Regions from separate parts of the Pseudoalteromonas sp. SCQQ13 genome, predicted to be linked through region 1. Evidence: predicted binding sites of a transcription regulator. Region 1 holds the regulator's gene; each other region holds the start of a gene.

Region 1 (8,191 bases):
CTGGTTGATCTAATCCAGTTAAAGGCTTGAGCTCCGGTTCCCAGTGTGGGTTTGGTAAAAAACGCGCATCAAAAACATAATCAGCACCTTTGGGAATACCATGCTTAAAGCCAAACGACTCAAAGGTAATGATAAGCTGTTTGTCTTTTTTACCGAGTATGGTTTCACGCATAGATTCAGCAAGTTGATGCACACTTAAATCGGTTGTATCAATGACATGATCAGCCCGCGTTACGAGTACATCGAGTAATTCTTTTTCTTTTTTTATTGCTAAATCTAGCGGTAGCGAATCAATCGAAAGCGGGTGCAAACGACGTGTTTCTGAATAACGGCGGATTAACGTTTGATCGTCGCTATCTAAATAAAATAACGTTGGTTTAGCAAAGTCGGGCAAGTACTCAAGGATATCGTTAAACTGCTGCTGGTCTTTAGGCAGGTTACGCACGTCTATACTAACGGCTATTTTATCGTAGTTATCAGAGACACTGCGCACTAATGAAGGCAGCAAATTTACCGGAATATTATCTACACAATAGTAACCTAAATCTTCTACAACACGTAAAGCAACTGACTTACCAGAACCTGAACGGCCACTTATAATAATTAATTCCATTTACCACCCCTTTATTAGTAACTAGGATTGATCCAAAATAACTTGGTATAACGCTTCATCAGACTTTGCCGCACGCAATTGCTTACAAAACTCTTTATCGTTTAGTTTATCAGCTATTGTGGCTAGTGTTTTCAAGTGCTGCTGGTTATCGCCATCGGGCACTATAAGCGCAACAAAAATATCAACTGGACGATTATCAATTGCATCAAAATTAATAGCGGTTTCGCTTATTAAAATTAAGGCAAGAGGCTCTTGTGCCCCGCTCATACGGCCATGTGGAATTGCTATTCCTCGGCCAATACCGGTACTACCTAGCTTTTCTCTTGCCAATAAAGCAGTGAGAATATCTTGCTGAGGTAAATACGGCATTTTTTTATGCGCGAGTTCACTGATGAATTCTAAAATTCTTTTTTTACTATTAAAAAGGACCACAGCTTTGCTGCAGTCCTGGCATATAAGTGAGCTTAATTTCATAGTGTTAGTGTCGAGCAAACTTCTCTTTGTGTTTAATTACTTGACGATCGAGTTTGTCAATCAACGAGTCAATGGCAGCGTACATATCTTGGTGTTCGGTCGATGCAAATAGCTCAGCGCCACTTACAAAAATTGTTGCTTCAGCTTTTTGACTTAATTTTTCTACATCGAGAATAACATGCACATTAGTTATGTGATCTGAGTGTCTTTGCAGCTTTGCAAATTTATTATTTACATAGTCTCTTAATGAGTCTGTAATGTCTACATGACGACCAGTTAAGTTTAGTTGCATCAGCATTTTCCTCTTTGTTGTACGTCTTAAATCAAGCTTTTACGTTGATTCGACGGGGGAATAGCCAGAGATTCGCGATATTTTGCAATTGTCCGTCTAGCTACTTTAATTCCTTGCTCAGCCAATATATCTGCAATCTTGCTATCACTCAATGGTTTGGCTAAGTTTTCTGCAGCTATCAACTTTTTAATCAGGGCACGTATGGCAGTTGATGAACATTCGCCACCATTTTCGGTGCTTACATGGCTTGAAAAAAAGTACTTAAGCTCAAAAATGCCACGTGGAGTGTGCATATATTTTTGCGTAGTGACCCGTGAAATAGTCGACTCGTGCATTTCAACTATTTCGGCAACATCGTTTAATACCATAGGTTTCATGGCTTCTGGGCCATGTTCAAAAAACGCTTGTTGCTGCTTAACAATACAATTAGTTACTTTCAGGAGTGTTTCGTTTCTACTTTCTAGGCTTTTAATAAACCATTTAGCTTCTTGTAAGTGCGAGCGAATAAATTGGCTGTCACCGCTGGATTTTACTGTACGAGACATAGCCGCATATTGGCTGTTAACACGTATTTTTGGCATGCTATCAGGGTTTAGCTCTACCACCCAGCGGCCTTTTATTTTTTTAACAGACACGTCAGGTATAACGTATTCAGACTCTTCTCTGACAATAGTATCCGCAGGCTTAGGATTAAGCGTATGAATAAGTGTCATTATTTCTTTAAGCTCTTCTTCTTTGAGCTTAGTTTTTTTCATTAACGTACGATAGTCGCGAGCAGCGAGTAAATCGATATGATCAGTTAACACCATTTTTGTTTCGTTAATATAAGGGGTGTCTTTATCAAATTGATTTAATTGAATGCATAAGCATTCTTGCAAGCTGCGAGCTGCAATACCAACAGGATCAAATAATTGAATGCGCTTTAGCACTGCTTCTATTTCATCTAGTTCTACTTCGTGTTCGTCGTCAGTTTCTTGGTTAAAGCTTGCTAAAAGGTCTTCGCAACTGAGGGTTAAAATACCAGAGTCATCTACGGCTTCAACGATAGCTATGGCAATAGCTTCGTCGGTAGGGCTAAAAGGGGTGAGCTGTAATTGCCACATTAAGTATTCATGCAGGGTTTCGGTTGATGCACCTTGATAAATAGATTCATCTTCAGGCATTGGCCCTGATGAAGAGGCAGGCGCTGCGCTCATATATTCATCCCATGATACATCCATGGCCATGTCGTCGCTTATGGTGTCTTTATTTAGTGCTTCACCGCTATCTTGCTCATACTCGCTTGGGGTGTCGTCAGCAGAGGCGCTAACAGTAATGTCATCTGCTTTTTGCTCGTTTTTACCTGCTGATTCTTCCGTGTAATCTTGTTCATCAACTTCAAGTAATGGGTTGCTATCAAGTGCTTCTTGTATTTCTTGCTGGAGATCCAAGGTACTAAGCTGCAATAAGCGAATAGCCTGTTGCAGTTGCGGAGTCATTGTAAGTTGCTGGCCCATGCGCAGCTGTAATGATTGCCTCATTTATCTCTAACAATCCTTATAAATTGATATGATTAATCTTAGCAGATGCTTATAGTAATAACATAAATATTACAGTTTGAACTGCTCGCCTAAATAAACATCACGTACTGTTTTATCGTTTAATACAAATTCAGGAGTACCAGATGCAATTAGCTCCCCATGAGAAACAATGTAGGCTTTTTCACAAACATCAAGGGTTTCCCTTACATTGTGGTCGGTAATTAGTACGCCAATACCACGATTTTTAAGGTGTTCTATAATTTTTTTAATATCGAGTACTGAAATAGGATCCACGCCAGCAAAGGGCTCATCAAGCAATATAAATTTAGGATCTGCAGCTAAAGCACGTGCTATTTCTACGCGGCGACGTTCACCACCAGATAGCGCCATACCTAAGCTGTCGCGAATATGTTGCAGGCTAAATTCGTCCAATAAACTATTTAGGGTTTCTTCCCTGGCTTGTTTATTTAGTTGCTTACGCGTTTCTAAAATAGCCATTAAATTTTGATACACAGTGAGCTTTCTAAAAATAGAAGATTCTTGTGGTAAATAACCAATACCTAAACGAGCACGGCTGTGCATAGGAAGTAAGGTAATATCGTTATCATCAATTAATATTTTACCTTTGTCGCTAGGTACTAAGCCTACAATCATGTAAAAGGTAGTGGTTTTACCTGCGCCATTTGGGCCAAGTAAACCAACAATGCTGCCAGCTTTTACTTCAAGTCCTACATTTTTAACAACTTCACGGCCTTTATAGCTTTTTGCTAATAGCTCTGCTTTTAATGTACTCATGGCTGACCTTTATTGAGTTTTTGTTCTTTTTTTACGTCTACAGGCACTAAAATAGTGTGTACCCGATCAGTTGAGTTTTCATCTTTTTCAGCACTTATAAGCTGTTGCTCTATATCATAGGTGATGCTTTTAGCCGTAATTTTTTGCCCAGCTTGAGAAATGTTTGCATCTCCTACCAGGGTTAAAAAACGTTTCGCTACATCGTAACGTACTTCGTTAGCGCTGGCGCTCATGACAGTGCCATCTGCTTGCTTTTCTTCAAAATATGCAGGGCTGCCCGTGGCAATTAATAGTTGTTTATTATCGCCAAGTTCGTCGCGCTTATGTACTTCTAAACGATCGGCGGTGATACGACGATTACCGTGAATTATCTCGACGTTTTTCTCAAAAATACCAACGTTTTCTTTTAGTTGGCCTTCTTGGCGGTCAGCACTAATAGAAATTTGATTAGCTAATGGGGAAGTACTTTGCTCTGCCGCATTACTATTAAATACAAGTATAAGCGATGGAATAATAAGTATTTTTGCAAGGTTATTGGTCATAATATAGTGTTCGCGTATGGTTAATTAGTTTTATCACCTCGGTTGTTAAATTGGCTTCAAGGCCTTTACCGGTGATCTTTAAATTCGGTCCAGTTATAATAACGGGCTGTTCGCTGCGCATAGTGAGTAGCATTATATCTACTTGAATATTGTCGGCGGTAATTTTGTCTATCATTGCGCCATCAATTAAGTTTTGGGCAGTTACATTACCCTCTAAAATTAATTGTCTTTCATCGTAAAGTGTTGCTTCATCAGCATTGATACGCCACGTTTTTTGTCTGTCGTCGTACAATATGAAAGTAGGTTTTTCGAATAAGGTAAATCCTAGCTGCTCGTAAAGCTCCGTTTTAACCGCAGTTACTTTATGGCTAATTTCACCGTTTTCGTCAAAAGCTGTTTGTTTTAGCTCAATGGCGGTGTAATCGGGTTTAGCTATTACTTCTGAGTCGGCTTTAGCAACCGTATTTACCTGAGTAAAATAAGGGTACCAAAGCCAAACCATACAGGTGATGAATAAAACGCTTAAGACTATGCGCGCTATATTCATGAACTGGTGCCTTGGCTAGTTAATGGTTTATTGTTTTCAAGCATAAGTAAGTCGGTTAGCTCTCTTACTGCACCAAAACCACCCGGCATTTGCGTAGTGTAATGTGCTAAGCGTTTAATTAGTGGGTGCGCGTCGTTTACTGCGACTGCAAAGCCAACTAACTCCATAACAGGCATATCAGGGCCGTCATCACCAATATAAGCAATTTGCTCATCGCTCAAATTAAGCTTGTTTTTAAGTTCTTGGTAGGCAATAAGCTTGTTTTCTTGACCTTGATAAATATGCTGCACGGTTAAGCTGGTCATACGTTGTTGTACTATTTGCGAGTGCCTGCCGGTAATAACCGCTACTTCAAAGCCGCTGTTAATAAGTGCTTTAATACCAAAGCCATCTTTTGTATTAAATGCTTTTAGCTCTTCACCTTGGTTGCCAAGATAAATTCGGCCATCAGAAAATACGCCATCAATGTCGCATATAAGTAGTTTTACTTTTTTTGCGCGCGCTTTAGCGTCATCACTTAGCGCTTGATAGAGTTCTTCAAATTGCATTTATAATACTCCTGCTTTAAGTAGGTCTTGCATATTGAGTGCCCCAATAGGCTGATTATGCTCATTAATAATAATTAAGCCATTAATGCGTTTATGTTCCATAATATTAAGCGCTTGCGCAGCAAGCATATCTTGGGTTGCCGTGGTACACGATTTAGTCATTACTGCATCTATTGACGTGGTATGAATATCAACGCGTTGCTCTAAAATACGGCGTAAATCACCATCGGTAAATAACCCAGCGAGTTGCTGATTATCGTCAACTATGGCGGTCATACCTAAGCCTTTAGCTGTCATTTCAATCAGCGCATCTTTAATAGTTTGCGAAGTAGTTATAATAGGCGTATTTACACCGCTGTGCATAACATCTTTTAAGGTGAGCAGTAATCGCTTCCCTAAACTGCCACCGGGATGCGATAGTGCAAAGTCATCGGCAGTAAATCCGCGTGCTTCTAACAGTGCTACCGCCATTGCATCGCCCATAGCGAGTGTTGCCGTGGTACTGGCTGTTGGTGCTAAGCCTAATGAGCAGGCTTCTTTTTCTACTTTAATGCATACATGCACGTTAGCAAGTGTGGCCATGGTTGATTGTGTATTTCCTGTCATGGAAATAATTTTTGCACCAAGGCGTTTTAACACTGGAATAATATTAAGTACTTCACTGGTTTCGCCTGAGTTAGAAATAAGCATAACGACATCGTTTTTAGTGATCATGCCCAAATCGCCGTGGCTGGCTTCGCCTGGGTGCACAAAAAAAGCAGGGCTACCAGTGCTTGCTAAAGTTGCCGCAATTTTATGGCCAATATGCCCCGACTTACCCATACCAATAATTATAATACGGCCACTGCAGTCATACATAAGCTGACATGCCTGATGAAAATTATCATCTACATATTGTTTTATATCAAAAAGTGCTTGGCGCTCGATATCAAGAACACGTAGCCCTTGCTCGATAAAACTTAGCTTGGTCATAGACAACTCTTACCCTATTTGACTAAAGATGTAACCTTGGTAAATCAAAAATGCGCTTAGCAGTAAACCACCTTCTACTCTATTGATACGCTGTGCGCCTCTAAAGTTCAATGACATAACAATAAGTGCCAAGGTTGCTGCAATCATAATCAGTACATCACGATTAGCAATAGAAGGGTCGATTATCGATGGATTGATAATACCGGCAAGTGGTAACACGGCTAAAATATTAAAAATATTTGAGCCCACAATATTACCCAGTGCTAGGTCATCTTCATTTTTAAGCACACCTGCAACAGACGCTGCCAGTTCTGGTAAACTGGTGCCAATAGCAATAATAGTTAAGCCAATTACCAAGTCACTTAAGCCAAAGAATTTTGCAATGTCGACAGCTGAGCCAACTAAAAAGTGAGAACTAACAGGAAGTAATATCAAGCCTACAATGAGCCAAAAAACTGCCTTTTTAGTGGGAACGTTATCGGGTACTTCATCGCAGGCTTCGTTTACAAATGGATCGTTATTATTTTTAGCTCTTAGGGAGATAATAATAAGTCCAAAAATAAATACAACAAAACCAATAAGTAGGGCAATTGCTTCTGGGTATGAAAAATAGTTATCTGAAAAAATATACCAAGTAGCTAACGAAATAATTAATACCAAAGGTATTTCACGTTTTAAGGTGCTTGATGAAACAGACAACGGGCGCAATAAAGCGGTAATACCCAGTACTAATAAAATATTGGTTATGTTTGAGCCAACGGCATTGCCTATGGCAGTATCGGTTTTACCGGCTAAAGCGGCAGAAGCCGAAACCATCATTTCAGGCGCTGATGAACCCATTGCAACAACGGTTAACCCTACAATTAAAGTAGGCACACCAAAGTTTTTCGCCAGTGCTGCGGCGCCATAAACGAACTTGTCAGCGCTCCAAACTAGGCCAGCAAGACCAAAAATTAAAATAACAAATGAGGTAACCATTGTATTGAACCAGTTATTGAAAATACATATTGCGCGAATAGTAACAAAAGCCAATCTGAAAGTATAAATAAAACAGTGGCGAAGAGAGCGGTTAATCACTTATTTTATAAATATTTAGGGTATGCTATGCAAAGGTTTAAGCCAAGGTTAAGGTGGTTTGAGCGAGCCTTATAACTGTTTTGGCAATTACATTACAAAATCTTACGAATTGTTTTTTCCATCTTGGTCGAAAAAGCCTTAAAATAGGAATACGAGTGAATATTGTTATGGAGAGCGACTTGTCGCAATCAATAGTAGAAGTCAAGGATGTTTGCTTTTCAAGGGGCGATAGAATCATATATAAAAATATGAGTTTTAGTGTTCCTAAAGGTAAAATCACTGCCATTATGGGGCCAAGCGGCATTGGTAAAACTACCATGCTACGTTTAATTGGCGGTCAGCTAAAGCCTGACTCTGGTGATATTTTATTTGAAGGCAGTAGCATTCCAAAAATGTCACGTAAAGCTCTATATGAAGCGCGTACCAAAATGAGTATGCTTTTTCAAAGTGGTGCATTATTTACTGACATGTCGGTATTCGATAATATAGCTTTTCCGATTCGAGAGCACACTAAGCTAAGTGAAGACCTTATTCGCTTAGTGGTATTAATGAAGTTACAAGCTGTGGGTTTACGAGGCGCTAAAGATTTAATGCCGTCGGAGTTGTCAGGTGGTATGGCTCGCCGTGCAGCTTTAGCCCGCTCTATAGCACTTGACCCTGAATTAATTATGTATGATGAGCCATTTGCAGGCCAAGACCCTATTTCTATGGGAGTACTGGTAAAGCTTATAAAGTCACTCAATGAAGTGCTTGGTTTATCGTCTTTAATCGTGACCCATGATGTGAACGAAGTCATGAGCATTGCCGATCA
Region 2 (8,191 bases), on a different contig from region 1:
GCTTTTATCTACAGGCTCGGTTACGGCTTTTTTACGCTGTTGCTGCGGCAACTCTATGCCAGCACGCTGATCGCTTAAAAGATCGTTACTGGTTCTGAGTACTGAAGCTGGGGTGTAATTTTTTGCCGTAGGAGAGAGTTGCTGCACTATTAAGTCGGCAAGCCCTAATGAACCATTAGACGAGAGCTCTGATGAAAGTTGCTGATCGTGCATTTCTTCAAAAAACTTTACGCTACTTGAATTTAATGGGCTTTCTTTGTCTTCGAAGGCTTCGCTGGCTTTGCGCATACTTTTAAGCAACATTTGCGTAAATATGGCTTCAAATTGTGCCGCTGCTTTTTTGAGAGCCGCTTTTGAGGCATCACTAGACGCGTCGCCACTGTTTAGGGCGTCTTTACGCAAAGCGTTTAAGTTACCTAAATCAAAAAAGTTTTGCTTATCGAGGTGATTTGTTTCCATCAGCTTTTTGACACAATAATGAATAATGTATAAAGCAATGCAAAAATTGAGCCAGAGGGGAAGGTATTAAGCAAGATGCCATCGGTTACCAGCTTTTAAAACTGACCACCGATAGCATTACGTTGTTTTAAATTACAACTAGCTGGCCGTTTATTGCGCCGGCTTCTTTTAGGGCTTCTAGTATTGCCATTAAATCGCCAGGCGCGGCGCCTACTTCGTTTATAGCGCGTACTAGGTCATCTAAGCTCACTCCGGGGTTAAATACAAATGCCCGTGAGTCGTCTTGTTTTATATCTATAATACTTTGCTGGGTAACAACGGTATCGCCATCGCTAAAAGCATTAGGCTGCGATACGTTTAGCTGCTCTGCAATCGTTACTGTTAAGCCACCGTGAGTAATAGCAGCTGGTTGCAACTTTACATTTTTACCAATAACAATAGTACCGGTACGCGAGTTAACGATAATTTTTGCCGCTGTATCTGCTGGGGTAAACTCTAGGTTTTCGAGCGTTGATAAGTAAGACACGCGCTGCGAGGCGTCTCTTGGGGCAATCACTCTAATAGACGCTGCATCGAGTGCTTGGGCGCTATTTGGGCCTACTAAATCGTTTATGGTTTTTTCTAATCGCTTGGCGGTAGTAAAGTCTGGGCGATTTAAGTTAAAAGTAATATAGTCGTTTTGCATAAATGGGCTTTTAACTGCACGCTCGACGGTTGCGCCATTTGGAATACGCCCCACTGTTGGCGTGTTTATAACGACTTTACTGCCATCAAGCCCTTCTGCGCCTAAACCACCTACAATTAAACTACCTTGGCCAATAGCGTATACGTTGCCGTCGACCCCCTTTAAAAAGGTTTGTAGTAAAGTACCACCGCGTAAACTACCTGCACTACCAATAGATGATACGGTAATATCTATAGTTTGCCCGGGCTTTCTAAAAGGCGGTAGCTCTGCATGCACAGCAACCGCAGCCACGTTTTTAATTTTTGGTTTTAAGCTTGCCGGTAGCGTAATGCCAAAGCTGTTTAACATGCCTTTAAAGCTTTGCTCGGTAAATCGGCTTTGCTCGCCCGTACCAGGTAAGCCAACAACTAGGCCATAGCCTACTAATTGGTTTGAGCGTACGCCCTCAACCATAGACACATCTTTAATGCGCTCGGCCATGGCAGGAAGTTGCCAGCCAAGTAACACCATTAAACAAAAAACTTTAAATACATTCATAATGAATGTCCTCTAAAAAGGAAAAAGTGAGCTACTAAAAAAGCGTGTTAGCCAACCGGCACTTTGCGCTTCTTGAGTTTGCCCTTTGCCCGAATATTGAATTCGTGCATTAGCAATTCTATTTGACTGTACGGTATTGTCTGCAGTTACATCTTCTGGCCTTACTAATCCCTCTAAACGAATAAATTCTTCGCCCGAGTTTAACGTTAGCCATTTTTCGCCGCGAATAACTAAATTACCATTAGGTAAAACACGCATTACGTTTACCGATATATCACCGGCTAAACTATTTGACTGATTTGATTTTGAGTCGCCTTTAAATGACGCGTCACTGCCAATACCAAATTGAATGCTGTCGCCGCCAATATTTACCGGCAATCCGCCTAAACCAATAACGGGGTCGAGTTTTGCGTCTGACTGCTTATCAGTTTCTGTTTTTGCCGCTTTAGAGGCTTGCGTAGATTCTTGCAATTTAACTGTAATTATATCGCCAGTACGCAGTGCTTTTTTATCGGCGTATAAGTCGTTCGATAAATACGTATTAAACAGTGAGCCATTAGCAACTGCCGGTTCAACATTGGGTTCTGGGTACATGGGTGCGTAGTAAGGGTCGTCTTGTACTACATCACTATTTTGTGTAGACACACAGCCACTTAACAATAAAGTACCCGCTGCAAATAATATAATATTGCGCATAATAACCTCTAAAATATTATAATTGCTGATTGATGTAGCTCATCATTTCATCAACTGCCGAAATTACTTTTGAGTTCATTTCGTAAACACGCTGGGTTTCTATTAGGTTTACCAACTCTTCGGTTACGTTTACGTTTGACGTTTCTAGTGAGCCTTGAATAATAGTGCCTAGCCCATCAACCCCAGGGTTACCCTGCACCGGCGCACCACTTACTGCAGTTTCGGTGTAAAGGTTTTGCCCTATAGGCTCAAGGCCCGACGGATTAATAAAGTCACTAATGGTAATTTGCCCAATAACCACGTTATCGGCCTGCCCTGCAACACGTACAGACACTTCACCGTCTTGCGATACAGTTATTGATTGCGCGTCGTCGGGTACGTTCATTTCTGGTTGAACTACATAACCGGCACCCGAGGTTACAACTCGCCCGTCGCCATCGGTAGTAAATTGCCCGTTGCGCGAATAAGCAATATTGCCATCTGGCTGTAGTACTTCAAAAAAGCCTGAACCAGAAATCATCCAATCTAGTGAGTTTTCAGTAGTTAGCATATTACCTTGCGAAAAGTTTTTTTGGTTAGCTACCACTTTGGCACCAGCACCTAGCATTAAACCTGATGGCATTTCGGTATCTTGCGATGAGCGACCGCCTGGTTGATTAATGTTTTGGTATAGTAAATCTTCAAAAACGGCGCGGCTTTTTTTATAACCAACTGTACTGGCGTTGGCTAAGTTATTTGAAATAACCGAAATGTCGGTTTGTTGGGCGTCAAGCCCTGTTTTACTGATCCACAATGCTGGATTCATAATCGTGTCCTCATTTTAAAGTTAAACTATGCGCAACAGCTGATCTTGCGATTGATCTATTTCTTCTGCTGTTTTCATTAGCTTTACTTGTAATTCAAATTGGCGTTGATGGCTGATCATATCGACCATTTCGTGTACCGGATTAACGTTCGACATTTCTAATGCGCCGCTTATCACTTGTACGTTAGCTGAGGTTTCAACCGTTTGATTTGGTTTTGGTCTAAATAAACCATCGTTACCTTTTTCAAGTGTTGAGTTATTTGCCTCAACCACTTTTAAACGATCAACCTCTTCTAAAAAGTTAGCCGGCGCGCCTTGTGGGCGTACTTGTATGGCACCGTCTTTACTAAATTCTATTTTTTCAATCGGGACTGGCAAAATAATAGGGCCGCCTTCGCCAATTACTTGACGACCACCGCTGGTGACTAACATGCCTTCGGCGGTAATGTTAAGCGTACCTACTTTTGTATAAGCTTCGTTGCCGGAGGCGTCTTGTACACTCAGCCAGGCATTATCGCTCATGGCAATGTCGAGCTCGCGACCGGTTTGCTGTATGCCACCCGATGTCATGTTTGAACCTGGGCGCTCTTCCATAGAAAACACCCGCGATGGCAAACCTTCACCAAACGCTTGCATAGATCGAGCTTGGGCAAAGTCGGCTTTAAAACCTGTGGTATTTGCGTTCGCCAAATTATTGGCTTTAAGGGCAAGCCCCATTAAGCTTTGCTTAGCGCCAGACGCGGCAATGTAGACCATTTTATCCATAACATCGACTCACTTAAAAATCTCTGTAAGAACAAATGCAATATATGCGCCATTGTTAAATACAGCAGTAAAACTGCACCGCCAAGCAATGTGGTATACCGCCGGTAGCTGCAGAAATTATAGGGATGAGGTTCTAGGGGCTAGGTTCTAGGTTGATACCTGACGCCTCAAACCTGCTCTTTAAATTTCTACCTAAAACCTGATACCTGACGCCTAAAATCTGCTCTTTAAATTTCTACCTAAAACCTGATACCTGATGCCTCAAACCTGCTCTTTAAATTTCTGCCTAAAACCTGATACCTGACGCCTCAAACCTGATCTTATAAACAAAAAAGGCTGCAATTAAGCAGCCTTGAATATTCAAATTAATAAATTGTGCTTTATCTAATTTGTAGAATACTTTGCTGAATTGTTGAGTTAACTTCCAGCGCTCGCGAGTTTGCTTGGAAATTACGCTGTGCGCTAATTAAATCAACTAGTTCGTTAGTTAAGTTTACGTTTGACTGCTCAAGCGCTGATGAGTTGATATTACCTAAGGTGCCAGAACCTGGTTCACCAGCAATAGGCTCGCCTGACGCTATACTCGCTTTCCAACCTGTGCTGCCCACTTGTTGTAAACCTTGCGAGTTTGAAAAACGCACCATAGCCACTTGGCCTAAAAATGTTGAGTCGCCATTACTGTACGAAGCCACAACTTTACCGTCGGCGCCAATATCAATACCCGCTAAACGGCCAACCGTTGCACCGTCTTGCTCAAGTGCTTTTACTTCAAAGCGACTCGCGTATTGAGTAGGTACTTTATTAGCTGTACCGGTCTGATCGCGCCAATTTATAGCTATGTCGGATGGGAAAGTAGCGCCATTACCTAATAAATCCGAAAGACCACCAGCAACATCATCCCCAGACTCTATTCCTATAGGATTAAACGTATTACTTAGATTATCTTCACCATCTGTTTTCAATGGTAAGCCATTAGCACTAAACTGAAGTGTACTAAGAGCTGTATAGGGTAAGTCTTCAGAACCATCTTGTTTAACACCATCTTTACCAAATGATTTACCGTCTAGTGTTGCATGAACTTCCCACTTATTAGCGTCTTCATCAGGATCCGTAGATTCTTCGGCTTCTTTTTTTACAAAAAACAGCTGCAATACATGTGGCTCACCGAGTGAGTCATATACGGTTGTTGAGGTTGATGAATTATAAGTTGCACTTTCTGAAGGGTTAAACGCAATTGTAGGTGCAATTGATCGTGAATCTAAATTAAACGAGCTATACACACTCGAAGTAGCACGCGGCGATCCTGACGAGTCAGGTATTTGTAAAGCCGATGAAGTACTTAAACTCACTGATGTAGTATCGCCTGTTGAAGGGTCAACCGGAAAGCCTTGTAAAAAGCTGCCATTTGCATCTACCACAAAGTTGTCTTTGTTTAACTTAAATGCGCCGGCACGTGTGTAAGTAAAATCTTGCGCGCCTAGGTCTTGGCTGGTTGCAAAGTAACCTTCACCGGTAATCGCTAAATCTAACGAGTTATTGGTAAACTGTAATGATCCTTGATGAAATTGTTGTGCAACCATAGTCGTTTGCACGCCGTCACCATTTTTTGTTTTACCCGAACTAAATACCGACGATGCATACACGTCAGCAAATTCTGCGCGCGACTCTTTAAAACCCGTAGTATTTACGTTGGCTATATTATTTGCCGTAACGTTTAAATCTTTTTGTGCGGCAGCAAGGCCGGATAATGCAATATTGAAGCTCATAATTGACCTCTAAACTATTTAATTTTTAGCCCGCTGGCTAATGAATCTTTTACGCGATTTCTGCAACATCTGTCAGCCTAACCGCACCTTCTTTAGTGTTAATAATGATGCCATTTGCACCATTAATATTCACACTCTCAATATTTTTAAAGGTAGCAATTGGCAGGCTCGAAAACTCACCATTAGTACTCCCCTCGGCTTTAATTTTATATTCACCAGGGGGTAGGCGCTCACCTGCTTCATTTTTACCATCCCATGCAAAACGCACTGCACCTGCTGGTTGCGAGCCTAAATCTATAGTTCTAACTAACTGCCCAGACTCGTCTTCAATTCTAAGCTTTAAGCTTTCAACTGGCTTTTCGGCAACAACTGAGCCTCGTGCATCACCTGCTGCATTTAAATCTAGCGTGTCAGACTCTAAAAGCGCCTGCTTGCCTACTAATGTAGAAGCTTGTAGTGCTGAGTTTGATGTCATTGATGCAGCTAAAGATTCAAAGTTTGAATTTAAATTTGAAATTCCCTCAGCCATAGTAAAGCTAGTCATTTGCGCAATCATCTGATCGTTATCAGCCGGTTTACTCGGATCTTGAAACGACAGTTGCTGCGTTAGTAATGAGAAAAAATCTTCTTGGGTTAACGCATCACTCTTGTCTTTACTGGCTGCTTGTTTTTCTTGCCACCGTAAAGAGTCTAAATAGGATGAAGATGTACTAATATCGTTACTCATAACCTACCCTCTGTTACCGCTGGCCTAGCAGCAGTGTTTTACTTAACATTTGCTTTGCTGCATCGGCAACTTGCACATTTGTTTGATACGAACGAGAGGCAGAAATCATGTTTGCCATCTCCTCAACAACATTAACGTTGGGTTTATAGATATAGCCATTTTCATCCGCACTTGGATGGTTTGGGTTATATTCAATTTGTAATGGTTTGTTGCTCTCAACAATCCCTAATACTTTAACGCCAACAGCGGAGCCCTGTGGATTACTTGCTGATGCTGAAGCTTTAGTAAGCTCAGCAGCAAATACAGGTTGTCGCGCTCGGTAAGTTTTATCCTGAGAAGAACTAATAGTATTCGCATTAGAAATATTACTTGCGGTGGTGTTTAAACGCACATTTTGTGCGCTCATACCAGAACCAGCAATATCAAAAACATTATATAAACTCATAATTATTATCCTTGGCTACCGAGTGCTTTTTTCAGACCTTTAAATCTGCCGCTTAAAAATTGCAAGCTGGCCTGATACTCCATAGCATTCTGTGCATACAAGTTTCGTTCCACCTGTATATCAACTGAGTTGCCATCACCTGTATCTGGTTGATTTGCATTACGAAACATTTCTGAACCACCTACTTCTTTACTACCACCGGCAATGTGTTTACTGTTGGTTCTAACCATACTATTGCCGCCTTGTTGGTGTGACTTTGCCGTTTTTAGTGCAGAGGCAAAGTCTATATCTTTTGCTTTATAGCCCGGCGTATCAGCATTAGCGATATTGGTAGCGAGCATTTCGGCTCTTTGCGAACGGATCAACATAGCGTGCGGGTGCACACCAAGCGCTTTATCAAAACTGATAGCCATAACCATCTCCAAAAAATTGACTTAGCTTGAACAAAGCAAGAAATAAGCCATTTAACTAATTTTTGTTTAAAGTTATTTACTAAGCTGATTAAACATAGCTATTTAAAGTGCAGATTTTAGGGAGATTTTAAGGCAATAAGTAAATTGATATGAGCCAATACAGTTATTATAAAAAATGCCAGCAGTTAAAAACTCTAAAGCACATTTGCACAATGGATGCGAATGGGACTAAATGAGCAGTGATTTAAACAGATAATTTATCTATTTTTTCTTCTCTAAAGCGCTGCGCCCTCTTAGCCTCTTTGTGAATAAAGCATTTAAATATTATTTTGCACAAAGAGAAAACAATGAGGGGAAATGAGGAGTAACTTAAACATATAATCTAGTGGTTTTACCTCTCTAAAGTGCAGCACTTCATATCCTTTTTGTGGATATGTATGTTCGCTTAAACATATTGGCACAATGCGCTTAAAATAAGGGGAGGTGCGAAGCTATAACTTATACGCAGTGCTTGGTAATACACAAAGCTTGGCTAATTACTTGCTTATCGCTAAAACGAAAAACGACGCTAAATGCGTCGTTTAAAATAATGCTTAAAATGTGCAAACTGCTCGCACTTCACCACACTTGCAGTTATTTCTTTTGATAAATGATACCAGGGTTACATCTAACCATATCAAAATCATTACTTAAACCGCTCATTGATTCCGACGCACCTAAAAGTAAATAACCTTTAGGATTAAGTGCTTGAGAAAATTTAGCAATAATTTTTGCTTTTACTTCTGGTGCAAAGTAAATCAACACATTGCGGCAAAATATAATATCAAACTTGCCTAAAAGCGCGTATGAGTCGAGTAAATTAAGGTGTCTAAAGTTAACCTGCTTTTTTATTG
Region 3 (8,191 bases), on a different contig from region 1:
AACGCGGACGCTCGCTTAACAGCGAAGAAGTAGACTCTGTGGTGGATATGATAGCCTCAGCAGTGCAAGGGCTTGAGCCTGCACGCGTAACGGTTACCGATCAAAATGGCCGTTTATTAAATTCGGGCTCACAAAGCTCACTTTCTGCGCGCTCTCGTAAAGAGTACGACCTAGAGCGTAAGCGCGAGCAAGAATACCTAGAAAAAATTGATAGCATTTTAATCCCTATTGTTGGTTTGAGTAATTACACTGCGCAAGTTGATTTGAGCATGGACTTTAGCTCATTAGAAGAAACGCAAAAACGTTATAACCCAGACCTACCAGCGGTAAGAAGCGAAACCACGTTTGAGGAAAACAACATAGGCGGCTTAGCTGTGGGTATTCCTGGCGCGTTAAGTAATCAGCCTCCGGTAAATTCAGATATTCCAGAAGTGGCAGGCCAAGGCGGCGCAGGAAGTGCTACTTCACCGAGCCGCACGCATAAAGAAGCCACGCGTAACTATGAGCTCGATACTACTATTTCGCATAAGCGCCAACAAAGCGGCACGATTCGCAGAATTAGTGTATCGGTGGCGGTTGATTATTTGCCAACAGTGGGCGAAAACGGTGAAACCACCATGACCCCGCGCTCGGTTGAGGCACTGTCAAATATTCGACGTTTATTACAAGGTGGTGTTGGCTTTGATATACAGCGCGGCGATGCCCTAGAAGTAGTAACAGTTCCCTTTGTACGAGAAGCCGTAGATATGAGTTTTGAAGTACCTTTATGGGAACAAGACTGGTTTATGAAAATAGTACGCTTAGTACTGGCTGCATTGGTTATTATTGTGTTGATTATGGCTGTAGTTAAACCTATGCTAAAACGCTTAATTTACCCAGACAGCACGCTTGATGAGTACGATGAAGATGCACTTAGCTCAGGGGTTGATATTGGCGATAATAGCTTAGATATGCTAAATAAAGACTTTGATTCTGCTTCAGTTGGCTTCTCAAGCGATGGTACACTGCAGCTACCCGATTTACATGGTGACGAAGACTTACTTAAAGCCGTACGTGCCCTTGTAGCTAATGAACCAGAACTATCATCACAAGTAGTGAAAGCGTGGTTAACCGAAGATGACTGATCAAAACCAAAAACAACTCCCAGCAGCTTTCGATGTTGATAAGCTAGATGGCGTAGATAAAGCGGCCATACTGCTATTAAGTTTATCTGAAGAAGATGCAGCGCAAATACTCAAACACTTAGAGCCCAAACAGGTACAAAAAGTGGGTATGGCGATGGCCGGTTTGCAGGATCTATCGCAAGCTAAAATAAGCGCAGTACATAATTTATTTATAGAGCAAATTCAAAGCTTTAGTACAATTGGTTTTCAATCAGAAGACTTTATTAAAAAAGCACTTACCGCTGCATTAGGTGAAGATAAAGCCGCCAGCTTAATTGACCAAATAGTAATGGGATCGGGCGCTAAAGGGCTAGATTCGTTAAAGTGGATGGACTCGAAGCAAGTAGCTAACATTATTCGTAATGAGCATCCGCAAATTCAAACCATTGTATTATCTTATTTAGAGCCTGAGCAATCTGCCGAAATACTGGCGCAGTTTCCTGATAAAGTGCGCCTGGATTTAACCATGCGTATTGCTAACCTTGAAGAAGTGCAGCCAGCTGCCTTGCAAGAGCTTAACGAAATTATGGAAAAACAGTTTGCTGGCCAAGCGGGTGCGCAAGCTGCGAAAATGGGCGGCTTAAAAGCGGCTGCCGATATTATGAACTACCTAGATACCAACGTAGAAGGGCAGTTAATGGACTCTATTCGTGAGCATGACGAAGAAATGTCGCAACAAATTCAAGATCTTATGTTTGTGTTTGAAAACTTAATGGACGTAGACGACCGTGGTATTCAAGCAATTTTACGCGAAGTACAACAAGACGTACTAATGAAAGCGATTAAAGGCACAGACGATGCGCTTAAAGAAAAAATACTCGGTAATATGTCTAAACGTGCTGCCGAAATGCTTGCCGATGACTTAGAGGCAATGGCACCAGTGCGTATTAGTGAAGTAGAAGCAGCGCAAAAAGAAATACTCTCTACGGCGCGTCGATTGTCTGACTCGGGCGAAATACAGCTTGGCGGCGGCGGCGGCGAGGAGTTTTTATAAACCATGACTAAATCGTCAATGCACAAAGGGCGTCCACTGCACGCCGATGAAGCCGATGAACTATTAAAGCATTGGGATGTTCCTGATGTAGCACCCGATGAAAAAAGCTTTGGTAATCGCTCTACTGCCTTTGGTACACCGCTTGCTGAGTTGTATCGAAAAGAAATGGCTGAAGAGTCGCTAATTGAAGAGCCGCAAGAACCTGAGTTACCTGCGCTTACTATGGCCGAACTTGAGCGCATTAGACAAGATGCGTTTGAAGAAGGTGTAAAACAAGGACACGAGCAAGGTTACATAGACGGTTTTGATAAAGGTGTTACCGAAGGTAAAGAAGCTGGCTACAAAGAAGGCCTAGAGCTGGGGAAAACCCAAGGCCAAGAAGATGTAAAACCACTAATAGAAGAGCAGTTAACTGGCCTACGTAGTATTTTAGAGGGGTTAACCGCGCCGCTAAGTAAAGTAGATGAGCTAGCTGAAAAGCAATTAGTGCAATTAGCCGTTATGCTTGCAGAAGCTATTATTTATCAAGAAGTAAAAACCTCTCCTGATGTTATTTTACACACCCTTAAACACAGTATTGATGCGCTTAATACCGAGCAAGAAAAAGTACGCATTCATTTACACCCCGAAGATTTAGAGCTAATAAAGCAAAGTTATGGCGAGCAAACAGTGACAGATAATAACTGGCAGTTGATTGCAGAGCCAACGTTAGAGCGAGGCGGCTGCGAAGTTAAAACGGCGCAATCATCGCTTGATATGACACTTAAAACGCGTGTCAAAGAAACATTGGATAGTTTTTTGCATAGCAGTAGTATCTAACTATTTTATTGGTCTGTTATGTCTGCTTTAGATGTTTCATTAAGCGAACGCTTATCTCAATACAAACAGCATATTAAACCGCCAACACTTGCTGTAGCGGGTATTTTAACGCGAGTAGTTGGCCTTACCCTTGAGGCCAAAGGCTTACGTGCGCCTGTAGGTAGCCAATGTAAAATAGAAACCATGAACGGCTTTGTTGACGCCGAAATAGTTGGTTTTAACGACCAAACCTTATATTTAATGCCAAACGATCATATATCGGGGGTGCTCCCTGGTGCTCGGGTGATCCCCCAACTTAACGACACAGGTTTACCTGTAGGCATGAGTTTGCTGGGCCGCGTAGTTGATGGTTTAGGCCGCCCCCTTGATGGTTTAGGTAAAATTAATGCTGAGCACTATCTTAAGTTTGCCCAAAAACCGATAAACCCTCTTTCAAGACGACCCATAAGCCAGCCTATGGATGTAGGTGTGCGTGCTATAAATTCAGTAATAACAGTAGGACAAGGCCAGCGAATGGGCTTGTTTGCAGGCTCGGGTGTAGGTAAGTCGGTACTGCTTGGTATGATGACTCGTGGTAGTGAAGCCGATGTTATTGTGGTGGGGCTGGTGGGCGAGCGTGGCCGCGAAGTAAAAGAATTTATTGAAGAAATACTTGGTGTAGAGGGGCGTAAACGCTCGGTGGTTGTAGCAGCACCGGCAGATTCTTCACCATTAATGCGTTTAAAAGGCTGCGAAAGTGCGGTGACTATTGCAGAGTACTTTCGCGATCAAGGGTTAAACGTTTTGTTATTGCTCGATTCGGTAACGCGCTATGCCATGGCGCAGCGTGAAATAGCACTTGCAGTAGGCGAGCCACCGGCGACTAAAGGCTACCCGCCTTCGGTGTTTGCAAAACTACCAGCGCTGGTGGAGCGTGCCGGTAACGGCGGAGAAGGGCAAGGCTCTATTACTGCCTTTTTTACCGTATTAAGTGAAGGCGATGATATGCAAGATCCCATTGCCGATGCGGCGCGCGCCATACTCGACGGCCATATTGTACTTTCGCGGGAACTGGCCGACAGCGGTCATTATCCGGCAATTGATATAGAAAAATCTATTTCACGAGTAATGCCACAAGTGGTATCTGAGACGCATATGCAACAAGCGCGAGTGCTTAAGCAGGTATATTCTATGTACCAGCAAAATAAAGACATGATCACTTTAGGTGCGTATCAAAAAGGGACAGATCAAATGCTTGATCAAGCCATAAATATGATGCCAAGAGTAAATGCCTTTTTACAGCAAGGCATTCGCGATGTAATTAGTTACGACGACGGCCTGCAAGGGCTAGCGCAGTTATTAGGGCAAGCATAATGGCTAAAAACAAACTGCATTTATTACTAAAAATTGAAAACGATAAAGAAGAAACGCTGCGGATGAGCTATTTGCAGGCGAATAAAAATTTGCAGGCAAACCAGCAAAAACTCCAAGGTTTAAATAACTTTAGATTGGAATACACCCAGCAATTACACATTAAAGGGCAGTCGGGCTTATCAAGTGCTGGGTTTAGTCAGTTTCATGCATTTATTGCTAAAATAGAAGAAGCAATTCGCCAACAAGCCAATACAGTTAACACTGCAAAACAAGTGGTTAGCCAGCGTAAAACACTGTGGTTAAAGCAGCAAATTAAGGCTAAAGCAGTCGCTAAACTCATCGAAAAACAACAGTTAAAGGCTAATGTGCTAGTGGCTAAAAATGAGCAAAAAATGTTGGATGAATTTTCGGCTAATCAATTTTTTCAACGACACAACAATCGACTTTAGTAAGTAGCGAGTACTTTAACCGCTTTAACAAAAGCTTGTACCTTATAAACAAAGGCACGTTAATTGCTTTGTTGTTAAGTGAACTATAATTCTAGGCATTATTGGGTGGTTTGTTGCCGCTTTATATTAGGTGATTTATGACGATTAATGATATTTCAATGTTAGCGGTATCTGAGCAAGACGCTTACTCTAATAAACAAACGAGTAACTCAAGACGTAATGATGACTCTGATACTGGTTTTTTTAATCAGTTAGAAGATGCCAATAAAGCGGCTTACAATAATAACAGCAAAGCTAAAGCCGGCGCTAGCAATGCTAAGGCTGAGCAGCCTGAAACACAAGACGATGCTGTTTCGGGCGATAGTATGTTGGCGCAAATAAACGCTGCGCACACTATAGACACCTCAGTTAAAAAGAACGCTGATGCTAAAGCCGAGGCTTTAGATGAAGACGCTAAGCAATTAAAAGGGAAGCCTGATGATCAGCTTGCCCCTATTGTAATTGCACCGCAAAAAGGTGTGCTTAGCGATGTTGCAGCAAGCGCTGAAGCGGCAAATGAAAAGTTAATGCCCTTATCGCAAGGTATGGCTACGGCAAATAATAAAGGCGATACAACAGCGCAAAAACAATCGGTAGATGCCGCAGTAATGAACTTGCTAAGCAAAGATAGCGAGGCAATTAAATCAGATCCGTTACTTGCTAAACTTACACCCGAGCAGCATGAGCAATTAACTACTCAGCTGCAGGCAAGTAGCAAACCCAATAGCAACGACAACCTCGCAACGTTAAAGCAAATGCTTACTCAATATGTTGTTGAAAGTGATAAAGCAAGCGCAGCAGACACGGCTAAACAGGCTTTAAATTCTCAAATAAATGCATTAACCACCCCAGAAAAACAAGCGCTACTGAGCCAGTTAAATAGCTATATTAAAAATGAGCAGCCACAAGGTGAGCAGCTAGCAAGTATTAAGCAAACAATTGCAGAGCTAAGCGCATCGATTGATAAAAAAGTATTAATATCTGCAGATGATAAAACAGCATTAAATGCGCTTAGCGATAAAGAACTCACTAAATCGTTAGAGTCATTGCAAAAAAATAACACTGAACAGTTATCACCCCGAGCAGCACAATTATTGACGCAAATTACCAGTACGGTAAATGGTTTAGGCCTATACGATAGTGTAGGGTATGAGCAAACTATAATTGATATGCAAGCGTTGCAGGCTGGGCAATTACAAAGCACAGCGCAAGTTAAACAAGCAAGCTTGGACCCAGGTGTTATGCAAGCGCTTAATATTATAAAAAGTGACGCGGCAAAAATGTTGCAAGAGCGAGTGAGCTCTATGCTTAGCATAAATAATAAAGTAGCAGAAATTCGTCTCGACCCACCAGAAATGGGCAGTATGCAAATTCGCATCAGAAGCGATGCAGAGCAAGCACAAATAAACTTTGTAGTACAAAACCAGCAAGCTAAAGAAGCGCTTGAACAATCGCTTCCGCGCTTACGCGAAATGCTTGCCCAGCAAGGTATAGATTTAGGCGAAAGTACTATTTCTTATGGTGAGCCTGGAGGGCAAGGAGCAGAGCAAAATGATGACAACGATAGTCGTCGTTTAGCTAATAATGAATTGACTACTGATGAAAACGATGAGCAAATTAATACACAAATGCCAAGTTCTCGACAACAAACGTCATCATCAATAGATTACTATGCCTAAGTACTGCTATTATAATAGCTAAAACAAGCAAGTACCTTTGCTAATAAAGGAAATGTCATGGCTGAAGAGACTAATTTAGAAATAGAAGAAACAGGTAACAGCAAAAAGAAACTCATAGTAATTATTGCAGCTGTATTGCTTGTTATTGTTGCAGCTGTTGTTGGTTATTTTTTGCTTTCGGGCTCAGACACGCCAGCGGAAACGTTAAATGATGAAGCCGCTACAGCACAGCAAGCAAGCTCTTCTACAGGTTCATCGGCCAAAATAGGCAGCGCACTTTATGTTGCGATGCCAAGACCTTTTGTATTTAACATACCGGGCTCTAGTCGCGATAGAATTGTGCAAATTAAAGTGGAATTATTAGTGCGCGGCGAAGCAAACGAAGAAACCGCTAAAAAGCATATTCCACTAATAGAAAGTACATTATTAAGTATATTTTCTATGACCACGGCTGACGAACTAAGCACCAGTGTAGGTAAAGAAAACTTACGCTTTGCAGCTCTAGAAAAAGTACAAGCTAGCTTAATGGACGTTGAAGGCAGTAAAGTAATTGAGCGGGTATTATTTACCGGCTTTGTGATGCAATAAGGGGCTAGCGTGAGCGATTTATTATCCCAAGACGAAATTGATGCGTTATTGCATGGTGTTGATGACGTTGACGAGGAAGATATACCCGAAGGTGAAGACGGTGAAGGCAATACGCTTCAGTATGACTTTTCTTCGCAAGATCGGATCGTACGTGGGCGAATGCCGACACTGGAAATTGTTAATGAACGCTTTGCTCGTCATATGCGAATTAGCCTATTTAACATGATGCGCCGCACCGCTGAGGTGTCTATAAATGGCGTACAAATGATTAAGTTTGGCGAGTATGTGCATACTTTGTTTGTGCCAACCAGTTTAAATATGGTGCGTTTTAGACCTTTAAAAGGCACCGGCCTTATTACCATGGAAGCACGTTTAGTGTTTATTTTGGTTGATAATTTTTTTGGTGGTGATGGCCGCTACCATGCAAAAATTGAAGGGCGTGAATTTACCCCTACAGAGCGACGCATTGTGCAAATGTTACTAAAAATAATCTTTGAAGATTATAAAGAAGCATGGGCACCGGTAATGGATGTATCGTTTGAATACTTAGATTCTGAAGTAAACCCTGCTATGGCTAACATTGTAAGCCCAACCGAAGTGGTGGTTATTAGCTCTTTTCATATTGAATTGGATGGCGGTGGAGGAGACTTTCATATTGCTCTGCCTTATTCTATGCTGGAGCCAATTAGAGAGCTGCTTGACGCGGGTGTGCAATCGGATACCGAAGACACCGATTTACGTTGGAGTAAGGCACTACGCGATGAAATAATGGACGTAGAGGTTGAGCTATCTACTCAGTTATTGGAAGTGGATTTAACGCTAAAACAAATAATGGAACTTAAAGCGGGTGATATTATTCCGGTAGAAATGCCTGAGCATATAACTGTATTTGTTGAAGAGTTACCGACATTTAGAGCTAAAATGGGCCGCTCACGCGATAGTGTTGCGCTGCAAATTAGTGAAAAAATTAAACGACCTGATTCAGTTAAATCTGAGCTGCATGTATTTACCAAAGGCGGCAAGAAAATTGATTCAGATGCAGAATTAGCAGAACTAGAAGATGATTTACACCTCTCTGACGGTGTAGACTTAGACTGGTAATTGATT
Region 4 (8,191 bases), on a different contig from region 1:
ATTAATGCGATATAGCGGTTTAACCTTGCCTTGGGGGCCATAACTTTGCTCATTATTATGGGATGCCTCATTATTGCCTACTTTAATAATAGGATAACCCAGTAACGACTCTATGGTATTAGCGAGATTAATTCTTGCTTGTGCGGTTTTGACTGCCATGACTTTCCATTATTGTTTGTGCATCACTTAGCTGCGCTACTGTTTTTAAATTATTGAGCCCCAGTGATACTGCGTTACTTAAAATGTGCTCACTAAGCACAGCCACATACCCAGAAACTAAAGGTAGCGTGGCTTGCCCCGTAATTTGAAAAGTAACCGTGACCGTTTTTGCATTTTGCGTAAATATTACATTAGCGGCAATAATGTGTTCTTGAGCAAATAAAATATTCAACACCATTTTGTTTGCACTTAACGCTGTGGTGGTCATTTCACCTGCGCCCCATTTACTTTGCCATGATTGATGAGCACCAACCCCTGTGCTTGGCTCACCTAAGGAAAATTCTACAGAGGGATCCAGCTTCTTCCAAGGCGACCATTTATGCCACTGCGAAAAGTCAGTGATTAAGGGTTTTACTATGTGCGTATTGGCATTAATGTTAATACTCTTTGTTACGTTATAGCTCTGGGGTAGTAATAGGCCAATAACGATAAAAAGTAAGAGTAAAACTAATAAAAGCTGCACTAACATTTTTAATATTTTAATAAAAAAACCTCAGATAAATTAGGTTACAAACTCATAACTTATTATTAATTTAGCATATTAACTCGGGTGTGCTTAACTTTCGAGGTTAATTTTATAGCAACTATTTTTTAATTGAGCTAGATACTTAGCCACAACCTATAAAAAGTAATAGTTAATTTAGGTGTATAAGTATTAAAAAATAACGAAACTTCACTTTAAAACCGCGCGGCACAGCAAAGTAGTGCTCTATCAAGGTAGGTTGGTATAGGGTATAATTTGCGCCTTTTGTTATTAAACGGTCAACTTTATGAGCACACTTAAAGCTAAGCGCGCCTTATTCTCATACCCAAAGTATTGGGCAGAGTGTTATGGCACAGCACCATTTTTACCTACTACACGCGAAGAAATGGATGCACTTGGCTGGGATAGCTGCGATATAATTATTATTAGTGGCGATGCTTATGTAGATCATCCTAGTTTTGGGATGGCAGTAATTGGCCGAGTACTTGAGGCGCAAGGTTTTAGAGTGGGTATTATTGCCCAGCCAGAATGGGACTCTAAAGAAGCGTTTATGGCGCTGGGTAAACCCAATTTATTTTTTGGTGTAACCGCTGGCAACATGGACTCGATGATTAACCGTTATACAGCTGAAAAACGCATGCGCCATGATGATGCCTACACGCCAGACAATATTGGTGGTAAACGCCCTGATCGTGCGGTAATCATTTACTCACAACGTTGCCGCGAAGCGTATAAAGATGTACCACTTATTTTAGGTGGCATTGAAGCAAGTTTACGCCGTGTTGCTCATTACGATTATTGGCAAGAAAAAGTGCGTCGTAGTGTTTTGTTTGACGCTAAAGCCGATATTTTAATATATGGTAATGCGGAGCGCCCACTGGTTGAGGTTGCTCATCGTATTGCAGCGGGCGAAAGTACCGATACCATTCAGGATGTACGAGGGACTGCGGTTATTCGTAAAGAGCCCTTACCAGGCTGGCGTGGCAGTGACTCTACCGCTATTGATAAAATAGGTAAAATTGATCCAATTCCAAACCCGTATGGCGCAGATGATGTTGGCTGTAGCAAATCAGAATTTAAACAAGCAGGTATAGACTTAAAAGCCGAAGCCGCCAAGGTTATTACTATTCAGCCAGCGCGCCCTAAGCCATGGGAAAAAACCTACGTTAAATTACCTGCGTTTGAGCAAGTAAGTGTGAATAAGCCATTGTATGCACATGCTTCTCGTATTGTGCACCAAGAAACTAACCCAGGTTGTGCTCGTGCTATTTTTCAGCGCCACGGCGATCGTTCTATTTGGGTTAATCCCCCAGCATATCCACTAGAAACACATGAAATGGACGCCGTATTTGGTTTGCCGTATCAACGTATTCCTCATCCTAGCTATGGGGATGCAAAAATACCTGCCTACGACATGATTAAAACGTCAGTTAATATTATGCGAGGCTGTTTTGGTGGTTGCAGTTTCTGTTCGATTACCGAACATGAAGGGCGGATTATTCAAAGCCGTTCGCAAGAATCAATAATTGAAGAAATTGAGCAAATTAGAGATAAAGTACCCGGGTTTACCGGGGTTATTTCTGACTTAGGTGGCCCAACAGCCAACATGTATAAATTGGGTTGTACTAGCAAAAAAGCAGAAAGTACCTGTCGACGTTTATCGTGTGTATACCCTGAAATATGTAAGCATATGGATACCGATCATACGCCAACAATTGAGCTGTATAAAAAAGCCCGTGAAGTTAAAGGCATTAAAAAAATATTAATCGCCTCGGGTGTACGCTACGATTTAGCCGTGCAAGATCCACGTTACGTTAAAGAATTAGTTACTCACCATGTAGGTGGATATTTAAAAATAGCGCCAGAGCATACCGAAGATGGACCATTATCAAAAATGATGAAGCCAGGTATGGGAGCGTACGATCAGTTTAAAGCGTTATTTGATAAGTACTCAAAAGAAGCGGGTAAAAAGCAGTATTTAATCCCATACTTTATTTCGGCGCACCCAGGTACTAAAGACGAAGACATGGTAAACATGGCTTTGTGGCTTAAGTCGAACGACTTTAAACTTGATCAGGTACAAAATTTTTACCCATCTCCAATGGCAAATGCGACCACTATTTATCATACCGAGATGAACTCACTGCGTAATATTAAAAATAATACCGAAGTAGTACCTGTGCCGAAAGGTGCGCGCCAGCGTCGTTTACATAAAGCAATTTTACGCTATCACGATCCTGCGGGCTGGCCAATGATCCGCGAAGCACTGCGCAAAATGGGTAAATCTAACCTAATAGGTAAAGCGCCAAATTGCTTAGTGCCAGAAGAAGGGCGCGACGAAAGAGCTGCAAAAGGAAGTAGTCGAGGTGGGCGCCCAGCATTAACGCGCCATACTGGTTTTAGCCAATTTCATAAGGCCAATACAAAACCAAAGGTAGCGAGTAATCGCCAAAGAGCTAAATAGAGCTCATAGCTTAAAAAGTAGTTAGCCTGTTTGGCTTATTACTAAGCTTGGGCTTGATTACTGAATATATGAGCACTGAAAAAAATGCCGCTTATTTTGCAATAAGCGGCATTTTTTATGTAAGTTATTTAAGTAGAACTTAAATAATATCAATTTTGTTACGAATGATTTTTACGCCATCCATATTTTCTAAAAACTTTTGTGCCAACGCACGCTCAAAACCTGTTTGCGCTTTACCGTATAAATCTACTTCACCATTTTTAACTTGTACGCGAATATCGCTTAGCGCTAAATTGGGGTTGGTACGCAAAGTGTGGGTAATCGATTGCTGTAAGTTTGGTTGGGTTGCTAGGCTGCTAACGACAACCATATTTGTTGTAGCACTCACTTTTGTAGCGCATGCTAATAAAAACAAACAACAAAATGATACTAAAGCGATAGTTAATTTTAAACGGCTCATAATCATATCCTTACATTGCAATTAATCGGGTAGCCAAATTAGGCAGAGTTACCATGATAGTTACAATTATCGTTCCATATTTAATGTACTGAAAATAAAGGCTATTTTATTAAGTGGGAATTCAGGTGGGCAATTGTTACATAAAACTAAGTAGAGATTACATAGCCCTAAACCATGCAGTTATGGAGGAGCAGGCATTAAAAAGCCGACATTTTTGTCGGCTAATATAATACTACTTACAGTATGCGCTTAAGTTACTTTTTCTTTTTAACCTTAGCTTTTTTCTTCGCTTTCATTTTAACCGGATCTTTACGCTTTTTAGCCGGCGGCTTAGCTTCTTTATGCTTTGGCTCTAATCCTTTAATAACACGACGTTTAAGTTTTTGCTCAATATAGCGTTCTATTTTATAAAGAATGCCAATATCGTGCGCTTCAACCAGTGAAAGAGCGATGCCTTTTTTACCAGCGCGGCCTGTACGGCCAATACGGTGTACATATATATCGGCTGTGCGTGGTAGGTCAAAGTTAATTACATGGCTAATATCAGCCACGTCAATACCGCGCGCCGCTACATCGGTAGCAACTAATATACGGGTTTTGCCGCTATGGAAGTTTTCCATCGCTTTCATGCGTTTGTCTTGCGGCATTTCGCCGCGTAACCAGGCTGCTTTAACGTCGTTAGTTGTTAGTTCACCAATTAGCGTTTCAAGACGCTCACGGGTTTTAACAAACACTATGGCTTTAGTTACGTCTGGGCCATTAAGGGTATTAACTAACAGCTCAAGTTTATGATGATAGTCGTCGGCTAAATGTACCCACTGGTGAATTTTAGCCTTTTCTTTGCGTGACGATTCAGCTTCAAGCAATGCTGGATCGTTTAGCGTTGTTTCAGCAAATCTTTCAACACTGTCGCCTTCAAGGGTTGCTGAAAATAAAAAGCACTGACGACGATTTTTAGCTTCATCACAAATACGGCTCATTTCTTTTTTAAAGCCCATGTCTAGCATGCGGTCGGCTTCATCAATAATAAGCATTTCTACGTGTTCAGCATGAAAGTTTTCGGTTTCTAAATATTCCATTAAACGCCCTGGGGTGGCGATTAAAATGTCATTATTTTTTTCAAAAATCTCTTTATGCGTACCATAGTTAATACCGCCTGTTACTACCCCAATTTTAAGGTTAGTACGTTTAGCAAGTAGTTCGCATTGTTCATGAATTTGATAAGCTAGCTCACGAGTTGGCGTCATTACTAATACGCGCGCAAAACCAGGATCACGACGCGGAAAATCCAATAAATATTGAATAGCCGGAATTAAAAAGGCGGCTGTTTTACCTGTACCTGTAGGCGCAGATGCTAAAATGTCACGCCCCTGAAGTGCTTCAGGAATAGCTTGTTGTTGAATGCTGGTTGGCGTTTCGTAACCCATTTTATTAATGGCGTCGAGTAGCTTGTTATCAAGATCAAATTCAGAAAATTGCATAGAGTGTCAAAAATAAAGGACAATGGCACTAATTATACTCGGTTACGCCTGCTTGGTGAATGAAAAGGTGAAAAAATGTCTGGTTTTGCATTTAAACAATTTAAAGTTGCGCACGAACAGTGTGCAATGAAGGTATCAACCGATGGTATTTTGCTTGGAGCATGGGCTAATTTAAGTAATGCCAACAGCTTGCTCGATATAGGTACAGGCACGGGATTGCTGGCGCTTATGTGCAAACAGCGCAGCCCCCAGTTAACTATAACGGCGGTAGAAGTTGATAAAAATGCTTACCAACAAGCGTTGCAAAATATTGCCGCTAGCCCGTGGCCAAATATAGAGGTGCACCAGCAAAGCATTCAAACTTTTAACAGCGCGCAGCCATTTGATGTAGTGATAGCCAATCCGCCGTATTTTAATCACAGTTTAAAAGGTAATAATAAGGCGCGTAATATTGCGCGCCATACAGATGGTTTAAGTTTTGCTGAGCTAATTAGTGCTTTTAAAAAGCTCAGTCATTCAGGCTCAACCTTTAGCTTAATTTTACCCACTACAGAGGTTGCGGTGTTTATTGAACTTGCTACTCAAAACGGGCTTTTTTTAAATACTCATTGCCAAGTAAAGGCGACGCCAAATAAAGCGATTAGCCGAAGCCTAATGACCTTTAGCTATATAAACCAGAGCATTGTGGAATCAGCTTTGTGTATAAAAGATAATGAAAACAACTATAGCGAAGATTATATTACGCTATGCAAAGCATTTTATTTGAAGATGTAATGTGGTAAACAGTGCTGGTATGATGAGTTTATATGTATACAGGAAACTTATAATGAAAAAACGAACTAAATCAGTATTATTAAGCGCCTTAGCCGCTACATTTTTTACAACGCAGAGCGTACTTGCCAGTATGACGCCTGTTGGGCTTTGGAAAACCATTGATGAAGACACTAATGAAGCTAAGTCGTATGTCCGTATAGTTGAAAATAACGGGGTTTTAAGCGGCACCATTGAAACATTATTAAATAAAGATAAGCAAAATGCAGTGTGCTCGCAGTGCTCGGGCGATAAAAAAGATCAGCCCATATTAGGCATGACCATTATTGATAATGTGATTGATAGCGGTGATGGTAGTTGGGAAGACGGTCAAATACTCGACCCAAATAACGGTAAAAGCTATACAGTGCGCTTAACGACTCAAGATGCTGGTGAAAAATTAGAAGTGCGTGGTTATATTGGCTTTTTTTATCGTAACCAATATTGGCTAAGAGTAGAGTAGTTAGCCAATAAAATTAAAGCGCAGTGTGGCTGCGCTTTACAAGTACAACAATAATAAACAGTATTACAGGGTTTCGCTGTACTCGGTCATTACCTGTTCAACCCAAGTGGCAATACGCTCGTCGCTTAGCTCGTACTGGCTGTCTTCATCAAGGGCTAAACCAACAAAGTGTGTACCGTCTTCGGTGAGTGCTTTAGATGCTTCAAACTCGTAACTATTGTCGTTTGGCCAAAAACCTAACTGGGTAAATGTTTGCGGACTTATTTCGTCGTGTAGCATGCCAAGCGCATCTTGAAACCACTGGCCGTAACCTTGTTGATCACCCATGCCAAATAACGCGATGGTTTTACCATTTAAGTTTACGTCTGCTATGTCGTCCCACTTTGACTCCCAGTCTTCTTGTATTTCACCAAAATCCCAGGTTGAAATACCAAAAATAATGAAATCGTATTGCTCTGCATTTTTTAGTGGTTCGTCTTTAATATTATGCAAGGTAACGATATCGGCACCAATAATGTCGCGAATTTTTTCTGCTGCCATTTCGGTGTAGCAGGTAGTAGAGCCAAAAAATAAACCAATTTGCATCGTATTTATCACTGTGTAATTGCCTGATATGATAAGCTCAAGTTTACCGTAAGGTGTTTTTAATTGATACCTTAGGCAATGGCTATAACAAAAATGAGAGCACAAAAGTGACAACGCTAGCTGACGACTTTTCAGAACCAAGCACGGCACCAAAAAGCAATAACGATTACCTAGAAACCTTTTTAGATTGTTTGTATTTAGAGCAAGGGGTGAGTGAAAATACACTATCGGCGTATCGCAGCGATTTAGATAAGTTTTGCCAGTTTTTAAAAGGCAAAAATTTAATGACTGTAACCGGCCTAGACGTTGAAAGCTATTTAGCCCATAGAGTTGATCTAGGCTTAAAGCCGCGTAGTACTGCGCGTAGTATTAGTGCGCTTAAGCGTTTTTATCAGTACTTTGTGCGCGAAAAGTTAATTAGCGACTCGCCAATGCTCAATATTGCGCAACCTAAAGCAGGACAGTCTTTGCCTAAAACGCTTTCGGAGGCTGAAGTAGAGGCGCTACTGAGCGCTCCCAATACCGATGAGCCAATGGGGCTGCGCGATAAAGCCATGCTTGAGTTACTATATGCAACAGGTTTGCGGGTTAGTGAGCTTGTAGGGCTGCGGATTGAACAAATTAATTTGCGCCAAGCTGTAGTGTTTGTAAAAGGTAAGGGGAATAAAGAGCGTTTAGTACCACTGGGCGAAGAGGCCATGTATTGGCTTGAGCAGTTTTTAAAGGTGGGACGGGCGCAAATGATTAAACACGCCACCGACTTTGTGTTTCCCTCAAAGCGAGGGGTTGGCATGACCCGACAAACTTTTTGGCATAGAGTGAAGCACTATGCTATTTTGGCATCAATTGAGTCGTCATTGTCACCGCATACATTGCGCCATGCATTTGCAACCCACTTATTAAATCATGGGGCAGACTTACGTGTGGTTCAAATGATGTTAGGACACAGTGATTTATCAACCACCCAAATATATACGCATGTTGCAAATGAGCGATTAAAATCGGTACATGCGCAGCATCATCCACGTGCTTAATATGAAATTTATTATCACTAAGCCGGTCAATTGATATGTATTTATAAAAATAGAGAATAATTATGAAAAAATTAATGTTAGCAGGTGCCATGTTATGCACTAGTTTAAGTGCCGTAGCGAATGATGTGGCTGTAGCCCCTAACGCTAATGATCCTATTGTTATTAAATTTGCCGCGCTTGGTGTTACCGTT

The links. The regulator sigma-54, encoded in region 1, starts transcription at its own class of promoters, with help from an activator protein. The targets are predictions, from matches to a motif close to GTTGGCACGNNNNTNGNNT.
Region 2: the regulator sigma-54 is predicted to act here: its motif matches at 3,983-4,001, upstream of I6F41_RS04200 (flagellar basal body rod protein FlgF).
Region 3: the regulator sigma-54 is predicted to act here: its motif matches at 4,829-4,847, upstream of I6F41_RS04085 (flagellar hook-length control protein FliK).
Region 4: the regulator sigma-54 is predicted to act here: its motif matches at 3,688-3,706, upstream of I6F41_RS06295 (BON domain-containing protein).

Annotation. Positions count from the first base shown of each region.
Region 1 covers NZ_JADYXG010000002.1:124,983-133,173, reverse strand. Annotated here, with positions in the region: gene rapZ (RNase adapter RapZ) at 1-613, opposite strand, end outside; gene ptsN (PTS IIA-like nitrogen regulatory protein PtsN) at 635-1,087, opposite strand; gene hpf (ribosome hibernation promoting factor) at 1,092-1,379, opposite strand; gene I6F41_RS02320 (RNA polymerase factor sigma-54) at 1,406-2,899, opposite strand; gene lptB (LPS export ABC transporter ATP-binding protein) at 2,969-3,694, opposite strand; gene lptA (lipopolysaccharide transport periplasmic protein LptA) at 3,691-4,236, opposite strand; gene lptC (LPS export ABC transporter periplasmic protein LptC) at 4,226-4,783, opposite strand; gene kdsC (3-deoxy-manno-octulosonate-8-phosphatase KdsC) at 4,780-5,331, opposite strand; gene I6F41_RS02295 (KpsF/GutQ family sugar-phosphate isomerase) at 5,332-6,303, opposite strand; gene I6F41_RS02290 (calcium/sodium antiporter) at 6,313-7,281, opposite strand; gene I6F41_RS02285 (ATP-binding cassette domain-containing protein) at 7,548-8,191, shown strand, end outside.
Region 2 covers NZ_JADYXG010000003.1:181,411-189,601, forward strand. Annotated here, with positions in the region: gene flgJ (flagellar assembly peptidoglycan hydrolase FlgJ) at 1-459, opposite strand, end outside; gene I6F41_RS04185 (flagellar basal body P-ring protein FlgI) at 587-1,681, opposite strand; gene flgH (flagellar basal body L-ring protein FlgH) at 1,694-2,377, opposite strand; gene flgG (flagellar basal-body rod protein FlgG) at 2,394-3,182, opposite strand; gene I6F41_RS04200 (flagellar basal body rod protein FlgF) at 3,204-3,947, opposite strand; gene flgE (flagellar hook protein FlgE) at 4,328-5,713, opposite strand; gene I6F41_RS04210 (flagellar hook assembly protein FlgD) at 5,763-6,440, opposite strand; gene flgC (flagellar basal body rod protein FlgC) at 6,454-6,885, opposite strand; gene flgB (flagellar basal body rod protein FlgB) at 6,891-7,298, opposite strand; gene I6F41_RS04225 (CheR family methyltransferase) at 7,932-8,191, opposite strand, start outside.
Region 3 covers NZ_JADYXG010000003.1:155,665-163,855, reverse strand. Annotated here, with positions in the region: gene fliF (flagellar basal-body MS-ring/collar protein FliF) at 1-1,124, shown strand, start outside; gene fliG (flagellar motor switch protein FliG) at 1,117-2,157, shown strand; gene fliH (flagellar assembly protein FliH) at 2,161-2,976, shown strand; gene fliI (flagellar protein export ATPase FliI) at 2,995-4,329, shown strand; gene fliJ (flagellar export protein FliJ) at 4,329-4,778, shown strand; gene I6F41_RS04085 (flagellar hook-length control protein FliK) at 4,916-6,496, shown strand; gene fliL (flagellar basal body-associated protein FliL) at 6,554-7,084, shown strand; gene fliM (flagellar motor switch protein FliM) at 7,094-8,185, shown strand.
Region 4 covers NZ_JADYXG010000005.1:187,770-195,960, reverse strand. Annotated here, with positions in the region: gene I6F41_RS06310 (TIGR03899 family protein) at 1-159, opposite strand, end outside; gene I6F41_RS06305 (SRPBCC family protein) at 128-688, opposite strand; gene I6F41_RS06300 (YgiQ family radical SAM protein) at 990-3,167, shown strand; gene I6F41_RS06295 (BON domain-containing protein) at 3,307-3,627, opposite strand; gene srmB (ATP-dependent RNA helicase SrmB) at 3,882-5,108, opposite strand; gene I6F41_RS06285 (tRNA1(Val) (adenine(37)-N6)-methyltransferase) at 5,184-5,882, shown strand; gene I6F41_RS06280 (DUF2147 domain-containing protein) at 5,935-6,381, shown strand; gene fldB (flavodoxin FldB) at 6,445-6,966, opposite strand; gene xerD (site-specific tyrosine recombinase XerD) at 7,074-8,000, shown strand; gene dsbC (bifunctional protein-disulfide isomerase/oxidoreductase DsbC) at 8,063-8,191, shown strand, end outside.